DNA from 2 places in the Candidatus Aciduliprofundum sp. HYA1 genome. Region 2 is predicted to be linked to the other one. Evidence: riboswitches for the same ligand, from Rfam matches in the RefSeq annotation. Region 2 holds a riboswitch; the other holds the start of a gene.
What was found. A riboswitch is a leader RNA that binds a small molecule or an ion and turns the genes downstream of it on or off. The one in region 2 is predicted to bind fluoride.
Positions count from the first base shown of each region.

Region 1 (8,782 bases), 140 kb from region 2:
ATACTCACAGCGAGGAGATGCGCAGGGGTATCACAATAAAATTGGGCTATGCAGATGCTGCCTTTTACAAATGCAGAGATGTGGAGCCGCCTCAATGCTATGTCTCCTCCCCTAAAAAGTGTCCAGATGGGGCAGATTTGCTTCGGGTTGTGTCCTTCGTGGACGCGCCTGGCCATGAAACGCTCATGGCAACCATGCTGAGTGGGGCTGCGATAATGAATGGAGCCCTTCTTGTAATAGCGGCCAATCAGAAATGCCCACAACCGCAGACCAAGGAGCATCTTATGGCCCTGGACATTGTGGGCGTGAAGAACATAATAATCGTGCAGAACAAGATCGATCTCGTGGATGACTCCCGTGCGAGGGAGAATTATAGGGAAATAAAGGAATTTGTTAAGGGTACTGTTGCTGAGGATGCACCCATAATACCTGTAAGCGCGCATCATGATGCAAATATTGATGTGCTTATAGAGGCCATAGAGAAGCATATTCCAACTCCAAAATTTGACCCCACCAAGCCCCCGAGGCTCTACATTGCAAGAAGTTTCGATGTCAACAAGCCCGGAACAAGGCCCAAGGACCTTGTGGGCGGGGTGATAGGGGGTTCCCTCATCCAAGGTAAGTTTAGGGTTGGCGATGAGATAGAGATCCTTCCCGGCTTCTACGTTATGAAGGGAAACAAGGTTGGCTGGGAGCCAATTCGTACGGAGATAGTATCTCTCATGGCTGGGGGTGGCGCATGGGACGAGATCAAGCCGGGAGGACTTGTTGGCATAGGTACGAAACTTGATCCCGCCATAACCAAGAATGATGGACTCATAGGAAGAATGGCCGGTAAACCGGGAACATTGCCACCGGTACTTGAAAACATAACAATGGATGTGCACCTCTTGGAGCGTGTGGTGGGTTCCAGGGAGGAGAGGAAGGTCGAGAAGATAAAGACCAACGAACTTCTCATGCTCAACATAGGAACCCTTGCCACCGTGGGGCTCGTCACAAGTGCCCGTGGAGATGAGATTGAAATAAGACTAAAGTACCCGGCGGTGGCAGAAGAGGGGCAGAGAATTGCGATAGGAAGAAGAATAATGAACAGATGGCGTCTTATAGGTTACGGAATAATAAAGTGATCAATCGTAATCCAATTTTGTTTGCTTTCTTTCTCTATTGACAAGGTGTTTCAGGTCGTATCCATCAATGACCAATTCGCTCAGCACCTGGATGAATTCGCTGTTGAAATCCTTTGTGGGTAGGTACGCAGAATTGTTTCTGGGCACATGGAACCCCTGAGATAGGAGGATTTCGAGCGCCCTTTTCCTTTCCGCACCCACAATTTTTTCCCTGTACTGGGGTATGCCCACATTGCATTTCTCAATCTCCCTCATAAAAATTGGCCTGTTGAAAAGTTTGTACAGGATGTAAAGAGCAATATCCGGTGCCTCCTCCTCGTTTATCTCCTTTACCTTGCTTCCAACGATCTCGTAGATTGTTCTCTTATTATTCTGCTGCACACTGTAAACCTTTGCCGGCTTGATATACCTCTCCTTCAGAATTCCAAAATCGGCCATGGCCTGGAGATAACCTGTTAGAATCAATCTGTGCTTTCTTATTCCCCTCTTCTCCAACTCCTTTGAAAGGTCGTTTATGGACCTTCCATCCTTGCCCAAGATTTCGATTATGAGGTCCTTGAGAGGCTTCTCCACAATCTCCTTACCCATGAAAATCTGAAATGTGATTTGCAACACCCTATAAATAGGTTTTGTCATTGCATATTCACGCAAGGAAAATAATAATAGGCGAGAGAGTATTGCAACCATGTGCGCGCATACGTGCTCGTTGGTCTCTCAAGGCGACTTCCCGGAAAGCACACGATGGAAGTGATTTCAGGTAAGAGGCTCATAGACCTCGTGGTTGAGAACCTGCAAAATTTCGGGCTTGATGTGGTCGTTTACTCAAAGATCCCCCTGAAGGTGGATGTCCCTGTTCTTTATGATGAATCCTCGTGGATTCTGGAATCTGTCGTCTCGCTCCTGAAGATGGACGATTCCTTTCTTCTATTTGGCGGCGATATGCCCCTTGTGCGGAGGGAGGCTGTAGAACTCATCTTGAAAAATAAGGAGCCAAAGAGCATCGTTCCAAGGTGGAGTTCAACGGGGTATCTTGAACCTCTTCATGCATACTATGCTCGCTCCACGATTAAATGTCTGGAAGGTGCCAAGAGTCTAACCCTCGGACTGCAAAATTGTCCCTATGTGGATTTTGTCCCTGCTGAAAAAATGCCCGAGGAGACGTTCTTCAATGTGAACACATCTGAGGATCTTGAAAGGCTAAGGAAAATTCTTGCGGTAAAAGATAAATAAAAAGATACCCATATCATCCCATGGAGCATGTTATCAGGGAAATCATTCAAAAGCATTCTCAAAGGGATTCAAATCTCCTTTCAATTCTCCACGCGATCCAGGACGAGTTTGGCTATATACCGAAGGAGGCCATGAATATTTTAGCCGAGGAAACGGGAAAAAAGCCCGGTGAGATATACGATACCGCCTCTTTCTATTCATTCTTTCATTTTGACAGGCCCGCAAAGCATGTTATACGGGTTTGCAACGGCATAGTTTGCAATTTGAAGGGTTCAGAGAGAATAATAGAGGCAATAGAGAGGCAATACGGCATAAAGGATGGGGAAACCACAGAGGATGGCCTTTTCAGACTTGAAGTGGTGGAATGCATCGGGCGCTGTGAAGTTCCACCAGCCATGCTTGTGGATGATAGAGCATACGGAAATCTCACTTCCGAGAGCGCGGCCAATGTCCTTACAATTGATGCCCTTGATCCTGAGGCGAAGATTCCCGAATTGAAGGTTGCGGCGGTGAGATTGAAAAAATGTTAAATTTTTCCATATCTCATTTTCCCATTCACAATTGTGTATTCCACATTGAGCCCGTTGAGAGCGTAAACTATATTGGATACAATGGTATCCTTTCTTAAAGGCAATCCGTTGGGCTTGGGATTTAGCACAACAATATCTGCTAGTTTTCCTTCCTCTATGCTCCCTGCATTTAAGCCCAGTGCCTTGGCAGCATTCACAGTGGCAAAATCAAGAATCATCTGAGCATTTGTCACGCTCGCATCCCATCTCTCATTCTTGTGCAGTAGTGCGGCGAATTTCATAACCTCAAACATATCAAGGTTGTTGTTGCTCACAGTGCTATCTGTCCCTAGGGTTATTGTGATTCCTTCATTGATCATTTCCACTAAGGGCATTGAACCACCATTTCCAAGTTTCATGTTGCTTGTTGGATTGTGGGATGCCTTAACCCCGTTTCTTGCAAGCATTCTTATTTCGTTGAGGGTGAGCCATACAAGATGCACCGCGATAAGCTTGGGGGATAGAAAATCAATTTTATCCAGGTACTCAACAGGCCTGAACCCTGTCTTTTTGCGATGCTCATAAACCTCCTTTCTCGTCTCGGAAACATGCATGGTCATTAGAGTGTCGTACCTATCGGCAATTTCCTTTGCTTTAAGAAGGGTCTCTTCAGAGCAAGTGTACACACCATGGGGAGCAACCATGGGAATTATCAAATCCTCCTTTGAATATTCCTGTACGAAATTTTCAGCGTTTTTTAGAGGTGAACCCTTCTGGGTGGTGATATCCTCATCAACAACTGCCCAGCCCAGAAATGCACGTATTCCCTTTTTCATAGCAATTTCAGCCACCACATCTTCATCGGAGTACATGTCCACGAAGGTTGTTGTTCCCGTGCGAAGCATCTCATCTATGCCAAGTGAAGCACCACGGCGAAAATCCTCTCTGGTTCTCTTGGATTCCAGGGTCCACATCCTATTTAGAAATTCCTCAAGATCAACATCGTCGGCAAGGCCCCTGAGATCGGTCATTGGAATGTGGGTGTGAGTGTTTATCAGCCCGGGCATAACTATCTTATTTTTTCCATCGATTATGATATCTGCCTCCACGTTGACCTTTCCAACATCGGTGATTCTGTTATCTTCAACATAAACATCTCCTTTAATTATATCTCTGCGTTCATTCTGAGTGACAATCCACGCATCACGGATGAGAATGCTCATATTCCGTAATCATTCACCTCCTAAATATGTTTTTGTCCACACCAAAAATTAAATCCTATCACAGTATTAGCCTCCATAGTGACCAGGATAACTTTTCTAGGAACTGGTGGTGGGCGGTTCACCACCATATATCAGATTCGAGCCACTGGAGGGGTTTACTTAGATGATGGTATAAAAATCCACATTGACCCCGGACCCGGTGCACTTGTTCAAATGCACAGGTTCAAGGTCAATCCAACGAAAACGGACATCATAGCAGTCTCCCACGCTCATACTGACCATTACACAGACGCGGAGGTACTCATCGAGGCAATAACCAATGGAGGTACCAAGAAAAAAGGACTTCTTGTGGGGTCAAAGAGTGTGATTGAGGGCTACGATATTTATGATCCGGCCATTTCCAAGTACCATATGGGGCTCGTGGAAAAGGTTGCTGCTCTCTCCCCCGGAAATGTGGTGAGGTACAGGGGTATAAAGATTCGGGCCACAAAATCGTATCACAACGATCCAACTACCATAGGCTTTAAGATCGAAACTTCCCATGGGATAGTTTCCTATTTGGCTGATACGGATTACAACGATTCTCTTTCTAGGGCACATAGGAATGCAAGGGTTTTGATACTCCCGGTTACTAGGCCCCTGGGGGCAAAAATACCGTATCACCTGAGCACAAAGGAAGCTGCCAAACTGGTTGCGGCAATCAAGCCAGAAATTGCAATCCTGACCCATTTTGGACTAAAGATGATTGAGGAAAACCCTGATTTTCAGGCCGACTGGATATGGAAGGAAACGGGAATAAGGACCATAGCTGCAGATGATGGGATGGTTGTTGAGATAGGAAAGGATATTGAGATCATTTAGAGTGGAAGTATCTGTCTTCCTCCAAGAGTTCTTCCACAAGGTCTGCTATTTTCCACTGGAGGGAGGTGGGTGTGGAGGTGGCAAATATTATGTGCTCTTTAATTACTGACCTTATCTCCTTTATTGTTGAACCGATTTTTTCCTTTGGGATGTTGTGCATTATGACTATTCTCTGCTGTCCCAGAACCTCTCCGTTACCTTCCTTCCCTTGCTCTATTATCTCTCCGAGTTTTGTGTTTTCCATGTCCCTTGAGATGGTGATCACCTCATCGAAAACCCCTTTTATCTTTTCTATCTCTTCACTTTTAAAACCTATTAGCAGAAGCATTTTATCACCTTAAAAATGATGAGAATTCCTCAATCCCAAGGATCTTCAGTGTCTCCCTTTTTGGCACTCCATTTTCATCCCAGCCCCTTAGACGGTAGAATTCCCTGAGTGCTTCTATGAAATCCTCATGGTTTATGAATGCTGCATTTCCCCTTGCAGGTCCCTCTTCCTCTTTTTCCCACCATCTTGCTGGAATTGTATCGTCTTTTTCAGGAATCAAGCCCGAGGCAATGGCGTAAACTCTGGATATGCACTCGGCTCTCCATCCCACATTTTTCAAATCACCCGAAAATTGGAGGGGTGAGAGCATTTTTTCTATGTCCTTCATTTCCCAGGGTACGAATTTGCATAGGCCCAGGGTATCGAAGAGTGCATCTTTATCCCTGGATTGAATTAGATTTGCAACGAGTTCCTTGGCAGGACCGTCATTGGGTAAACTGCGTGGATATGGCCAGCCCCTGAGGTGAGACGCACCCACATCTGCGGTTGCATAACTGAGCGCGTAGGTGCGCAATCCGCGGGGATCCCATGCCGGAGCTTCCAAGCCCTTGACATGAACAGCGTATCTCTTTCCTCTGTTGAGAATTTCTTCTGCCCTCTTCACCCCCTCTGCGAGGATTGCTCCGAATCCTTTGCGATAGGCGATCATGCGGAGCAGATTATCTTCCGCTTGGGCATCGCCAAATCCCTTAACAGGGATGCCTATTTCATCGTTTCCCACAATGCCCCTTTCTACGAGCTCAAACAGCCATCCTATTGTGTTGCCAGCGGCGATGGCATCTAGGCCCAGATCGTTGGCAAGGTGAATTAGATATGCCACCTCTGGAAAATCAAAAACCCCCGTGGCCGCACCAAGCATGCCGATGCTTTCATACTCCGGTTTAACCCGCAATTTTTTTCCGTTGTGTTCGATCTCAATGTATCTTGCGCATTTCACAGGGCAGGATTTGCCGTGCACGAATCTCTCCGGCTCGATTTCGTATTTCTTTGCCTCATCGCCACCAAGCTTCTTTGCCAGTTCCTCAGGAATGTATGGCTTTGAAAAGTTGTAGGCAGGGCTCATCCCCCTTGTGCCTGATAGTACAAGCGAGTTTGTCGTCCCATATGTTTTCAGCGAGGGAGAGGCACTTTCATCCAGTTTTTGGTAAAGTTCTGTGCGGATTTTGTTCCATTCATCCCTTTCTGGAATTTCAATTTTCATATTCTCAACGCCTATTGGTTTGATGAAAACTGCCTTGAGATTCTTTGAACCCATGACTGCGCCAAGACCTCCTCTTCCAGCCGAGCGCTCCGTGTCAAACATTATGTTGGCAAATCTTACCAGGTTCTCGCCTGCGGGTCCAATGGCCGCAATGGCCCCATCCCCGTGTTTTTTCCAGATTTCATCAGATACTTCGTACACACCCTTGCCCCGAAGGGAATCAGCCGGGAGGATCTGTACCTTTTCACCCACGGTGATGTAAACAGGGCTCTTTGCTCTACCCTCCACTATCATGGCAGCGTAGCCCCAGCGGTGCAGAAATGGACCGAATCTGTCGCCGGCGTAACTGTCGTGTATTAGATTTGTTTCAGGAGATTTTGATATTACAGCCACCTTGCTCGCTCCCGGGGCCAGACCGCTGAGAAGCCCTGGAACAAACAGGATCTTGTTCTCCCTGTAAAAAGGGTCTATGTTTGGAGGGACCTCTCTTGCGAAGATGTAGTATCCCAGGGCCTTTCCCCCCAGGTATTTTTTCACCGTGTTTTCCGGTAATTCTTCTTCCCTCACACTTTGAGTCTCAAGGTTGATTCGAATAATTTTTCCGGTAACCATCAGGCGTTGAGATGATTGCTAATATTAAATATTTTTGCAGGTCAATGCAAACCTATAAATATGGGAAGCAGATGCACCTGTGCTCGGGTGATGGCGTCCACCCCAAGTGCCAGCATGGCTGATGACGCCTTTTCGTGAGAAGAGGTGAACGCCAATGATCCCCCAGATAATAATAGGAGCAGTTCAGATGTTTGTGGTTCTTCTGCTCTCTCCGCTGATGGTAGGCATAATGAAAAGAGTGGAGGCGAGATTTGAATCGAGAAAGGGTATGAGCATATTTCAGCCATACTATGACCTGGCAAAGTTTTTCAGAAAGGAGACCCTCATACCCGAGAATGCGGGCTCGCTCTTCACAATTGCCCCCATTTTGGCCTTCACCGCCTACCTCATTCTTCCGTGGGTGGTGCCCATAGTATTTGGCACACCCTCATGGTTTGCTCCCACCGTGGACTTTTTGGGAGGAGCCTTCATATTTGGATTTGCCTCATTCTTCTCGGTTATAGGTGCTGAAAAAACAGGGTCGTATTACACGGGCATAGGGTCCACGAGAGGTGTGAATTTTGGTGCCTTTGCAGAGCCCGTTCTAATCACCGTGTTTTTTGGTGTGGCCCTCATAACGGGTGCAAATAATCCCTTTGTGACCAACGAGGTTTTGAGAAACAGCCCCTCTTGGATGCTCTCAACGACGCATATACTGCTCATAGCCGCATTCTTCCTCCTCCTTCTTTTTGACACCGGAAAACTGCCAATTGAGAGCCACGGAATGAGCGAGTTCGGGATGATTGGACAGGGAATTGGGCTGGAATACACGGGTCCTCTTTATGCCCTCAAGTCATGGGGAGCATATATGAAGCAGTTCATTCTATTTTCCGTGTTCATCAACGTTTTTGCAATTCCTTGGTTGATTCCCCTTTCCCTCACTCCATGGAACGTCCTATGGGGAACGGCCCTTCTTTTTGTGAAGATGCTCATTGTTATATTTGCGATGGTTGTTGTGGAGATGAGCGTTGCCAAGATTCGTCTTTTTAAGATAATTGATTATCTCACCTTCTCCTATCTGATGGCGCTTCTTGCAGTCATATCCCTGTTCCTCGTGGGAGGTGTGCCAAAATGATTCTCTTCACCTCAATTATTGATTTCATCGGTGTGCTCATACTCCTCTACGGGTTTGTGATAATAGCGGAAAATTTCATACACAGTTTGATTAGGCATCTTCAGGCACAGTCCATACTTCTCGGATTTCTGATTCTTGCCTTTGGTGTTTATCTTGGAGATTACGCGATTATTGCCCTCTCTGCCCTGACATTCATATTCCGGGGCTACGTTGTACCGGAAATACTCATAAAGGATTTGAAGAGGGATCCCGTGTGGAAGCATAGGGAACTTGAAACAAAGGCAAAACACACCCTTGTTGTGGGAATAATTCTTGCCCTGACGGGACTTCTGTTTTACAGGGCGATTTATACAACTCTGGGAACATGGAATGCTGCCATACCATTTGTTCTTCTCCTTCTGGGGCTTCTCATAATAGTTATGCGTAGAAATGCCATAGCCCAGATTTCCGGTTATATTGTGGAGGAAAATGCGCTTCTCTATATGGGTTTGATTCTCGCACCCATGAGTTTTCTGCTTGAGGTGGGAGTGCTCCTGGATATAATAGGTGCTGTGCTTCTGGCAGTCATACTCGGGGC
Region 1 is NZ_CM149694.1:94,422-103,203, reverse strand. It holds gene AC0S1O_RS00620 (translation initiation factor IF-2 subunit gamma) at 1-1,127, shown strand, start outside; gene AC0S1O_RS00615 (hypothetical protein) at 1,128-1,739, opposite strand; gene mobA (molybdenum cofactor guanylyltransferase) at 1,815-2,357, shown strand; gene AC0S1O_RS00605 (NADH-quinone oxidoreductase subunit NuoE family protein) at 2,378-2,887, shown strand; gene AC0S1O_RS00600 (amidohydrolase family protein) at 2,884-4,089, opposite strand; gene AC0S1O_RS00595 (MBL fold metallo-hydrolase) at 4,168-4,950, shown strand; gene AC0S1O_RS00590 (DUF3783 domain-containing protein) at 4,943-5,278, opposite strand; gene AC0S1O_RS00585 (aldehyde ferredoxin oxidoreductase family protein) at 5,283-7,091, opposite strand; fluoride riboswitch at 7,169-7,229, shown strand; gene AC0S1O_RS00580 (respiratory chain complex I subunit 1 family protein) at 7,246-8,205, shown strand; gene AC0S1O_RS00575 (hydrogenase) at 8,202-8,782, shown strand, end outside.
Region 1: it holds a riboswitch for fluoride, as region 2 does, so the genes downstream of both, AC0S1O_RS00580 (respiratory chain complex I subunit 1 family protein) here and AC0S1O_RS01335 (hypothetical protein) in region 2, are expected to answer to the same signal.

Region 2 (8,782 bases):
GGTCGGGCTCGTTGAAAAGGCCCCAACAAGCATCACTGCCAGTCCAACAATCATAACGAGATAGGGTGTGATTATCAGGCCTATTACAGTGAGAATCGAATACTTCACCAGGGATTTCACAAACTCGTTCCAGTTCATCGCTTCATCATGCTCCTATGAAATTTAATTCTTTGGAAGTGGAGAAATCAGTCCGGGATTATCCTGACCTTCACTCCCGCATCTTCAAGTATTTTTCGTGAATCATCCCCAATATTCTTAACCTCAACCACGTCAACACCACGTTCTATTAAGGATAAGGCCGCCTTAACCCCACGCTTCTTGGACAGTCCGAACCCAGGATTTTTCATACGTTCAATCTTCTCTCTCCTTTTCTCCAGAACACGAAATATATCAAAATAGGGGGCCGAGCCAAAAACCCTTGCAAAGGAACCATCCTCATTCACCGGCCTTGCCACCAGTATCTCGGATTTTTCTGGCTCAATGTGCACGATAACATGGTCCACAATATCCAGGGCTCTTACCCTTTTTTCCACATCGTCTGCAATTTTGTGGGCCCTATCCACATCAAGCCCCTCCGGAACGAGAATAACAAGTTCAACCATCAAAAACGGGCCAGAGTGCCTGGCCTTCACCTCCTTCACCCCCTTAACCCTGGGAACGGACAGGGCCGCATTTTTTATTCTCTCAACATCCTCCCTGCTCACTCCAGCATCCATAAGGGCAAGGGCAGAGTCGCGAAAATTCTCGTATCCAGCGTAAAACACGAATATGGAAAGGATTATTCCAACCGCACCTTCCACATAGGGAATGGAGAAAATTGAAGATACAAATCCGAATAGAACGAGAAAAGCGGAGAAAATATCCATTTTTGTCTCGGTGGCATTGGCCATTAGTGCCTGGGATCTCGTTCTCTTTGCAGCCTTGAACTGGTACCTGTAAAGAAAATAGGATGTGATTATGGCAACTGCTATCATAGAAATTCCAAGCCAATCGTTGGTCACCCTTGAAACTCCTGAGAGCAGTCTGTTCAAACTCTCGGATAATATCTCAAATCCAAGGAAGAATATGAACAAACTTGCAAATAGAGCCGCAAGATTTTCGGCCTTGTAATAGCCAAATGGGAAACTCTCGCTCTCCGGCTTTTGGGCTATTTTAAGTCCAAACCAGGCAGCCATTATGGGAACAATGTCAGAAAAACTGTGGAAGGAGTCGGCAAGTATAACAACCGAGTTGGTGAGCATGGCTACGGCAAGTTTTCCCAGAGCAAGAAAAAAGGTAACTATCGTCACATTCCGGGCCACCCTCTCACCATCAACAAGTTCGTTCAAGGAAATCACCTGATTCTAAGCATAGGATACAATTACTTATAACTTTTCAAAACTCAATCCCTGACAAACACCAGAGGGGCCAAGAGAAGCACGAAAAACCCTACCAGAGCAAGGGCGGAGCCCACACCAAATAGATCCGCAAAAAATCCCATGAGCACGGACAGGGATGCTGCTATTATGGTCTTTGTCTGTGATTCAACGCTGAGGCCAGAAGCCATAACCCTGCTCTTTATACGCTCTGCAATGTATCCGACGTTCATGGGCCTGCGCAGGTTTTGAAGAACGTAGATGAGCAAAAACAGGAGTATGGAGAGGACAAGCAGATTCCAGTGGTAGAATATTCCTGCAAGAAGTATGGTCACCGCACCAAGTATCAGAGTTGAGTTTATGGCCCTTGCCAGATTTCCAACCCGCTTTACTATTCTGTAGGCATTGCGGGAAGCGTAGGAATTCATAAGATAGATGAAGAAATAAACAACACCGATTACCACCGCAGTTCTCTTATCCTGTCCGAGGTACATAAAAATTGGAAGGGACAGGGCAAATACCTTCAAAACTGCCTGCAGATAGTCCTTTACAGCCTCGTAAGAGCCAGAGAACAATGAGGAATTCAAAATGGCTCTAAGGGCAACCCTATCCTTCAACATATTTTTGAAATCGGAGATTGTTCTCCTGAACTGCCTCACAACCCTTCCCTTGCCAAGTTCCCTCGTTATCTCGCCATCCAAAATCCTCGGGTATGTGGCTAGATTTATGAAGTTGAGAACATATGGGATTATTGTTATTATGAATATGTCCCTGTAATTTCCAGTGTAAAATACAATGAACCCTGCCAGCAGGGCGTTGAGAGCCGAGCCGAGTTGAGAGAACGAGCGGGTGGCACCATAGTACTCAACCTTCCTATCAGATATGCCCCTTATTTTCAGATACTCCAAAATCATCGCCTTATGCGTACCTGTTCTGTAGGCATCACCCAGGGCATAGAGGACCATGGCAAGAGCGAACAGCCAGAAACTGGAGAAGAGGAAGAATATGGAGAAGGATATCATGTAGGAGAGCATACTCATAAGCATTGATCTGCGACGACCCATGGCATCTGCATACACCCCCGTGGGGATTTCGAGAATGTACACCGATACCTGCTTTATGGCTATCAAAACACCTATTTCTGTGAAATCAAGCCCCGCACCAAGAAAAAACAGAAGTATGAAGGGCTCAAATAACCTCAGGTTCTTCAAGAATCCGTAGACGGCAAACTTGTAGAACATCCTGTCCTTGGGTATCAATGCATGACAATGCAAATGCAGTTATTTAATCTTTACCTCAGAGCCAGAGGTAAAAATCAACCACCCTTCGGATGTCATCATGCGCCCTTCTCTTTTTCAGTAAATTTCTCAAACTCTTGTTCTCTCCAAGTTTTCCAGCAAGCACTATCGCCAGACCCCTGTTTTCCTTCACATAGGTATGGGATCTGTACCTCACGGATGCCCATCTCCCCTCAAGTTCGAACATCTCGGCAAGGAGAGCATCAATATCCTTTCTCAGCTTTTCAATCCTCTCGTTCTTGGATTCCCTCTCCCACCGCTCTGTGAGCGCCATAAGCACAACTTCCTCCTCCGGAAGATTGTAAACGGAGGATACCTCCCTTATTATCTCAGAGGCCCTTTTATCGATCCTGAACCTTTTCCTTTTTAATTTTCCCGCTCGAAATGTAATCTCCATTTCCTCTCATCTCCTCAAGAAGGTTTCTGTTCTCAATATCAAGTTCATCAATCCAGATGGACATTCTCTCCTGATCCCTCAGGGCTTTCTCACAGAACTCGGTGAGTTCTGCTATTTCATTCTTCATTTTCCTTATTCTGTCCTCTATCTCTCTTTTTCTCCTCAAAAGCGCTTCCTCGTCGTTCATATCAAGATACCTCTTCAGAGAGGCCACCCTCTCATAGAGAAACCTGTTCAAATCATCCTCCCGCATATTGCGAATCTTCTCAAACACATCCTTTGGAACCTCTACCTCCATAGGGACCACCTTTTAAAAGGAGCCATCAGCCCCGTCGGGCGATTGTGGTGGGCCCCATCACCGGGTTTCACCAATAAATGATGGTATAAATAATTAACCCAAAAACGTGAAAATAAAATACGATGAGAGCATTGAGAGCCCATGAAACCTGGAGAGAACTCGCCGGAAGATATTTACGTTTTCATAGAGGTACCCAAGGGGAGCAATATAAAGTGTGAGTACGATTTTGAGATGAACGTGATAAAGGTGGATAGAGTGCTTCACACCGCATCATTTTACCCCTTCAACTACGGGTTCATACCTGAAACCCTTGAAGAGGATAATGACCCCATTGATTGCCTGATCATATCCTACGATTCATTTCCCCACGGGGTAATCGTCAAGGCAGTACCCATAGGAATGCTTGTAACCGAGGACGAGCACGGACCAGACAGAAAGATTCTGGCGGTTCCGCATCCCGATGTGGACCCAAGGAGTGCGGAGGTTAAGAGCATAGAGGACCTCTCCCCAAGCATACTTGAGCAGATTCAGCACTTTTTTGAACATTACAAGGAACTTGAGAAGAACAAGTGGGTTCGCATAATAGGATTTGAGGGGGTTGACGAGGCAAAGAGAGCCATAATGAAAGCCATTGAGAGAAGAGGGAAAAAATAAATATTCAAACATCCCTATCCAACCCGTGGCCAAAATAAAGATATGCCCCGTTTGTGGAAGCACGAGAATTCACTACGTAGCAGGAATGGTCACCGGGGAGAAGTTCAAATGTGAGAATTGCGGGTATATTGGCTCACTTGTTGTGGAGATTGAAGAGGATGAATACGAAGATTGGCTCAGGGAGATGAGGAAGGATGGAAGTAGAGATAAAGGCAAGAATTGATGATCTCGAATCTCTTGAAAGAGAGATTTTGAATATGGGTGCGAGATTGGCGAGAGTTGTGGAGGAGGAGGACCTGTACTTCAATCATCCCTGCAGGGATTTTAGCAAGACGGATGAGGCACTGCGCATAAGAAACGATGGCACGCTAACCTACAAGGGACCAAAAGTGGATAAGGAAACGAAGAGCAGAGAGGAGATCAATCTGAAAATTGGGGATGCGCGGGAGGCGAGGTATCTGCTTGAAAAACTAGGATTCAGATTTGTTGCCTCTGTTAGGAAGAGAAGGAAATATTATTCTTTGGGAGAACTAACCGTATGCGTGGATGATGTGGAGAATCTGGGCAATTTTGTGGAGATTGAATGCATAGGTGAGTATGACCCGTGCAGGGATAGGGTCCTAGCCCTTGCCAGACAACTGAAAATAGAGGTGTTCATCACGAAATCGTATCTGGAAATGCTCCTTGAAAAAGAAAGATGAGGTGAAGAGTATGAAAAAAAGAATTTTTACCATTTTCCTGCTGATCTTGGCACTCTCCCTGATTACCAATGCAGGGGCTTCACCCCAGGGACACGGATACCTCTGGTCTCTTAACTTCGGGAAGGATCTGGAAGGTGAGAATTTCACGGGAGTTGCGATGGGAGCAAGGGTTCTGGGCATATATATAGAGTATCCGAAGATGCACGGGAATATGTACAACTGCTCGTTCTCCGGGATGTTCTATTCAAACTCGTACCTGAACGGAAAATTGGATATGGCTCGGATATCACAGAATATGGTGTGGGAAAATTTAACTGTTCAAAGATGGATTAACTACGAGGGATACTTTCTTCTTGAGAGATACAATACAACGCACGAGGGCAAAACCCAGAATTTTTACGGTATAAAGGAGGTAGGCATCCACCTCTACACAAAGCACCCAGAGAAGGTTCGGGGCGAGATCATTTATACCCTACCGTTCGCAGGGAGAGTTGTGCAGAGAAACGACTACTCCTTGAAATACGATATATATCTGAAGATAAATTACTCAAAGCCCCTTCCCTATATACCCCTTGAGCAGGAAGAGAACGTAAGTTATTACACCACCGCAAATTTCCATGGAAAGATTATTGCGAGCGGTGTTGGATATTCAAAGACTAACAATATAACCACAAATTTGAATAAAACTATAAATAAAGAGATATCCGGAAGCATCGAGATGAAAGTACATATGGAGGCACGGGGCAGTATCATCAGAAGATCAGGAATAATAGAACTCCTTCCCATGGAGATTGGCATGAGGAGTGCGGGCATTCTCTACCACTCAAATGATACATTTTACGATGCAATAACCTTTGCAACGATGCTCCAAAACAGGGGCATTATGGATAATGATTCCTACAAAAATATAACTCTCTCAAAATACACATTCGGAATGAAAGAGTACGCATCCAAGAGTGCATCCAGGGAGGAAATACTGAATTTGAGGGAGAATGGCCCTGAAAGGGGGAATTTGAGTATCTCTGAGCTCTATATAGCCACAGGAATACCCGTTTTCCTATCCATACTGCTCATAGCATTCGGGTTCAAAGCCAGGAGGAGTCATAGAGGAACCACATAGATGCTTTCCCCATCCTTCAACGCCTCCATTACCTTCTTCCCGTTGGCCGTGCTCTTTCGCAAATTTATGTAGCCCTCGCGGGACACGGTGACATCAAAGAGCCTCTGCCCATCTGCGAATACGGAGACCTTGGAATGGGCAAGGTGCTCTCCCACATGCAGCCGGATTGTCTTTTTCTTCATCTCCACCTCAACTTCGATTCTCTCCTCCCTTATCCTCTCTTTCCCAAGGGGCTCAACATCGAGGGATATGCCAAGGAGTTCCTCTATATCAGCGATCCTCTTGCCCCTCTTTCCTATGACCGATGATATGGCTGAGGGAGGTACATATATCTTGGCTCGATTATCGCTAACAACCTTCGCCTTCACCCTCAATCCTGGGAAGAGTTTGCGCATCTCCTCCTCTATGCCCCTGGCAGCAAGTTTGTATATTCCCTTTTCCTCCTCCTTCACGGGAACGACAACTATCTGCTCCCCGAAGGAGTAAACCTCGTAAAGGAGTTTCTCCTCCTCAAGATCCCTCACCTCTATGACAGGTCTGGCAAGGTCCTCCTCATGCATACCGCTGGGCACTTTAACGGTGTACCTAAGGGTGAGGACCTGAGCAATGGCACCCTTTTCTATGTGGATTATGGTATCTACGATCTGGGGAATCACTCCAAGTTCAACACGCCCTATGAAACGCTGCAATGCGTCTATGGCACGGGTAGCGTGCACAACGCCCACCATACCCACTCCAGCAAGGCGCAAATCTGTGAACACCTTGAAATCCGAGGTGGTGCGCATCTCGTCAAATATCGTGTAATCTGGACGAACGAGGAGAAGGATGTCTCCCGTCTTCTCCATGCTTCCCTCAAGGGATGTGTACTGGGTTATCTCATCCTTCAAAATCAGATCACGGGGCTTCTCCATGGTCTTGACTATCCTGTTTAGGGAGGCATAGTACTCCGCAATGGCCTGAACAAATGTGCTCTTTCCAGCGCCTGGAGAGCCGGAAACCAGTATGCCCTCGGCCCGCTCCTCAATTCTCCTCCTCAACTTCTCACCTATGTTGTAATCCTCAAGACTCAACTTCACAATCGGGCGAACTGCTGTGATCTCCATGGCATCCGAAAAGGGGGCACGGGTTATGGCTATGCGATATTCCTTCAACTGCACGACGGTGGCCCCCTTCATATCCATCTCAATGAAGGACCTCTCATCCCTTCTGGCCCTTTCAATTATGTCGTAGGCGATCTCCTCAACCTCCTCCGGGCTTATGCTCTCCCTTATCTTCACCAGCTTGAACTCTCCCGGCTTTCCACGCTTGGCAAAGGCACCCACATCCGCCTTTATGTGCACGCTCATGGTATCCGGGGTGAAGAAATCCTCAATTCTTATTTTTATCTCCTTCCTCTGTTCCAAATAGATAACGGGTATGCCCTTGACCTCAGCAATGTGCCTTTGCACAGAATCTCCAGTAACAAGGGTCGCACCATTTTGGAAGGCACACTCCCTGATCATATTGTCCATCTCCCCCTCCTTTGCCCGGCGGATCTGCCAATCCTCGGGTCGGGAGCCACAGAATACGAGGTTTATGCCTCTTTGCTCGCAGATCTCACGGATCTTCTTCAATTCGCTCAGGGCGGAAAAACCAATGCTCATACCCCTGTTGGCCTGATGCTCCACCTCAGCCACTATGGCCTCTGGAATGATTATCTCCTCCACCTCCTCATTCTGCAGGAACTCAACGAATCTCCCATCAACTATTACGCTTGTGTCTGGAACGAATTTCATAGGTTTGAAAAGTTGTGCTATTATTTAAACAATTTCTAAGAAAATACTTTATATCTGCGGGAACATCACGGGGAGAATGCAAAAATCCATTGCTATCATCGTCCTGCTCCTTGTTCTATTGGTACCTCTGGCCCAGGCCCATGATGTGTCTGTAGATGCAAAGATAAGCGACAGGTACAACGGAACAATTGAGATCGTGCAGTACCTGAATGAGAGCACAAAGAAAAAATATGATCTGGACTCATCGGGAAACTTGAGCGGCATTGAGTTGAGCAACCTCTTGAAGGATAATCTTCTGCAATTAAACCTCACACCAGCAGGGGATTATTATTACCTCATAGGAAACCTCACCCTGGACGGTAGGCACCCTCTGGCCAATGTTCACGAAATAGCGGTGAACTACTCAAAGCCAATGCCTGTGAACGGAAAATCAAGAATCATCACAAGCATAACCTTCCACTTCTACCTTAACGGGACAAGTGATCATAAATTTGTTTTGAAACTGCCCCACTGCCAGGGATACTTCAAAATGACCCTCCCAAAAAACGATAGCGTGCTGAGAAGCAATCTTGTTGATGCCCATATGAGGAACAACGTCATTTCCGGGAAATTCAGGAATAGGGTTATCATTGAATTCAGAGAAACGAAATATTTCTGGATGGGGATATTTGCAGATTCCCTGGTTGTTATTGGCATTGGTATTTTCGTTCTGGCCGCATACAAGTTCAGGGGTGGAAGGAGCAAGGGCATAAAGCTCCTGATAAGAAGCACCCTTCGAAATTTAGTATCCCTTTTCATAGTTCTCACCATACTTTTTTACATCCTTTGGGTTGCAGGTCCACCCCTATCGGTCAGGGTAGGAGGAATATCAACCATAGTTACGAGATTCCAAATCATACAGTACTATCATCTCGATCGCCCGTGGTACGATCAGTACCTGAACTGGTGGCATCTTCTACTAACCGGGGGGATAACCAAGGGTGTTGAATGGGGACTGAAGGGACTATCCCTGCAAAAAGCCCTTGTGATCTCACTTGGCATATTCATTCTCACGGCTCTCTTCTCGTACCTGATTTCAATATATCTGGCCGTGAGGAAAAAGGGTTCAAGAAGTTTGGATCTCTACGCCGCCCTGTTTCTGGCCCTTTACTCCATACCAACCTTTTATGCAACCTATCAGTTCC
Region 2 is NZ_CM149694.1:229,473-238,254, forward strand. It holds gene AC0S1O_RS01315 (hypothetical protein) at 1-138, opposite strand, end outside; gene AC0S1O_RS01320 (cation diffusion facilitator family transporter) at 186-1,337, opposite strand; gene AC0S1O_RS01325 (MFS transporter) at 1,382-2,614, opposite strand; gene AC0S1O_RS01330 (hypothetical protein) at 2,652-3,050, opposite strand; gene AC0S1O_RS01335 (hypothetical protein) at 2,995-3,348, opposite strand; fluoride riboswitch at 3,358-3,419, opposite strand; gene ppa (inorganic diphosphatase) at 3,490-4,002, shown strand; gene AC0S1O_RS01345 (hypothetical protein) at 4,028-4,225, shown strand; gene cyaB (class IV adenylate cyclase) at 4,197-4,703, shown strand; gene AC0S1O_RS01355 (hypothetical protein) at 4,714-5,823, shown strand; gene AC0S1O_RS01360 (ATPase, T2SS/T4P/T4SS family) at 5,805-7,598, opposite strand; gene AC0S1O_RS01365 (ABC transporter permease subunit) at 7,675-8,782, shown strand, end outside.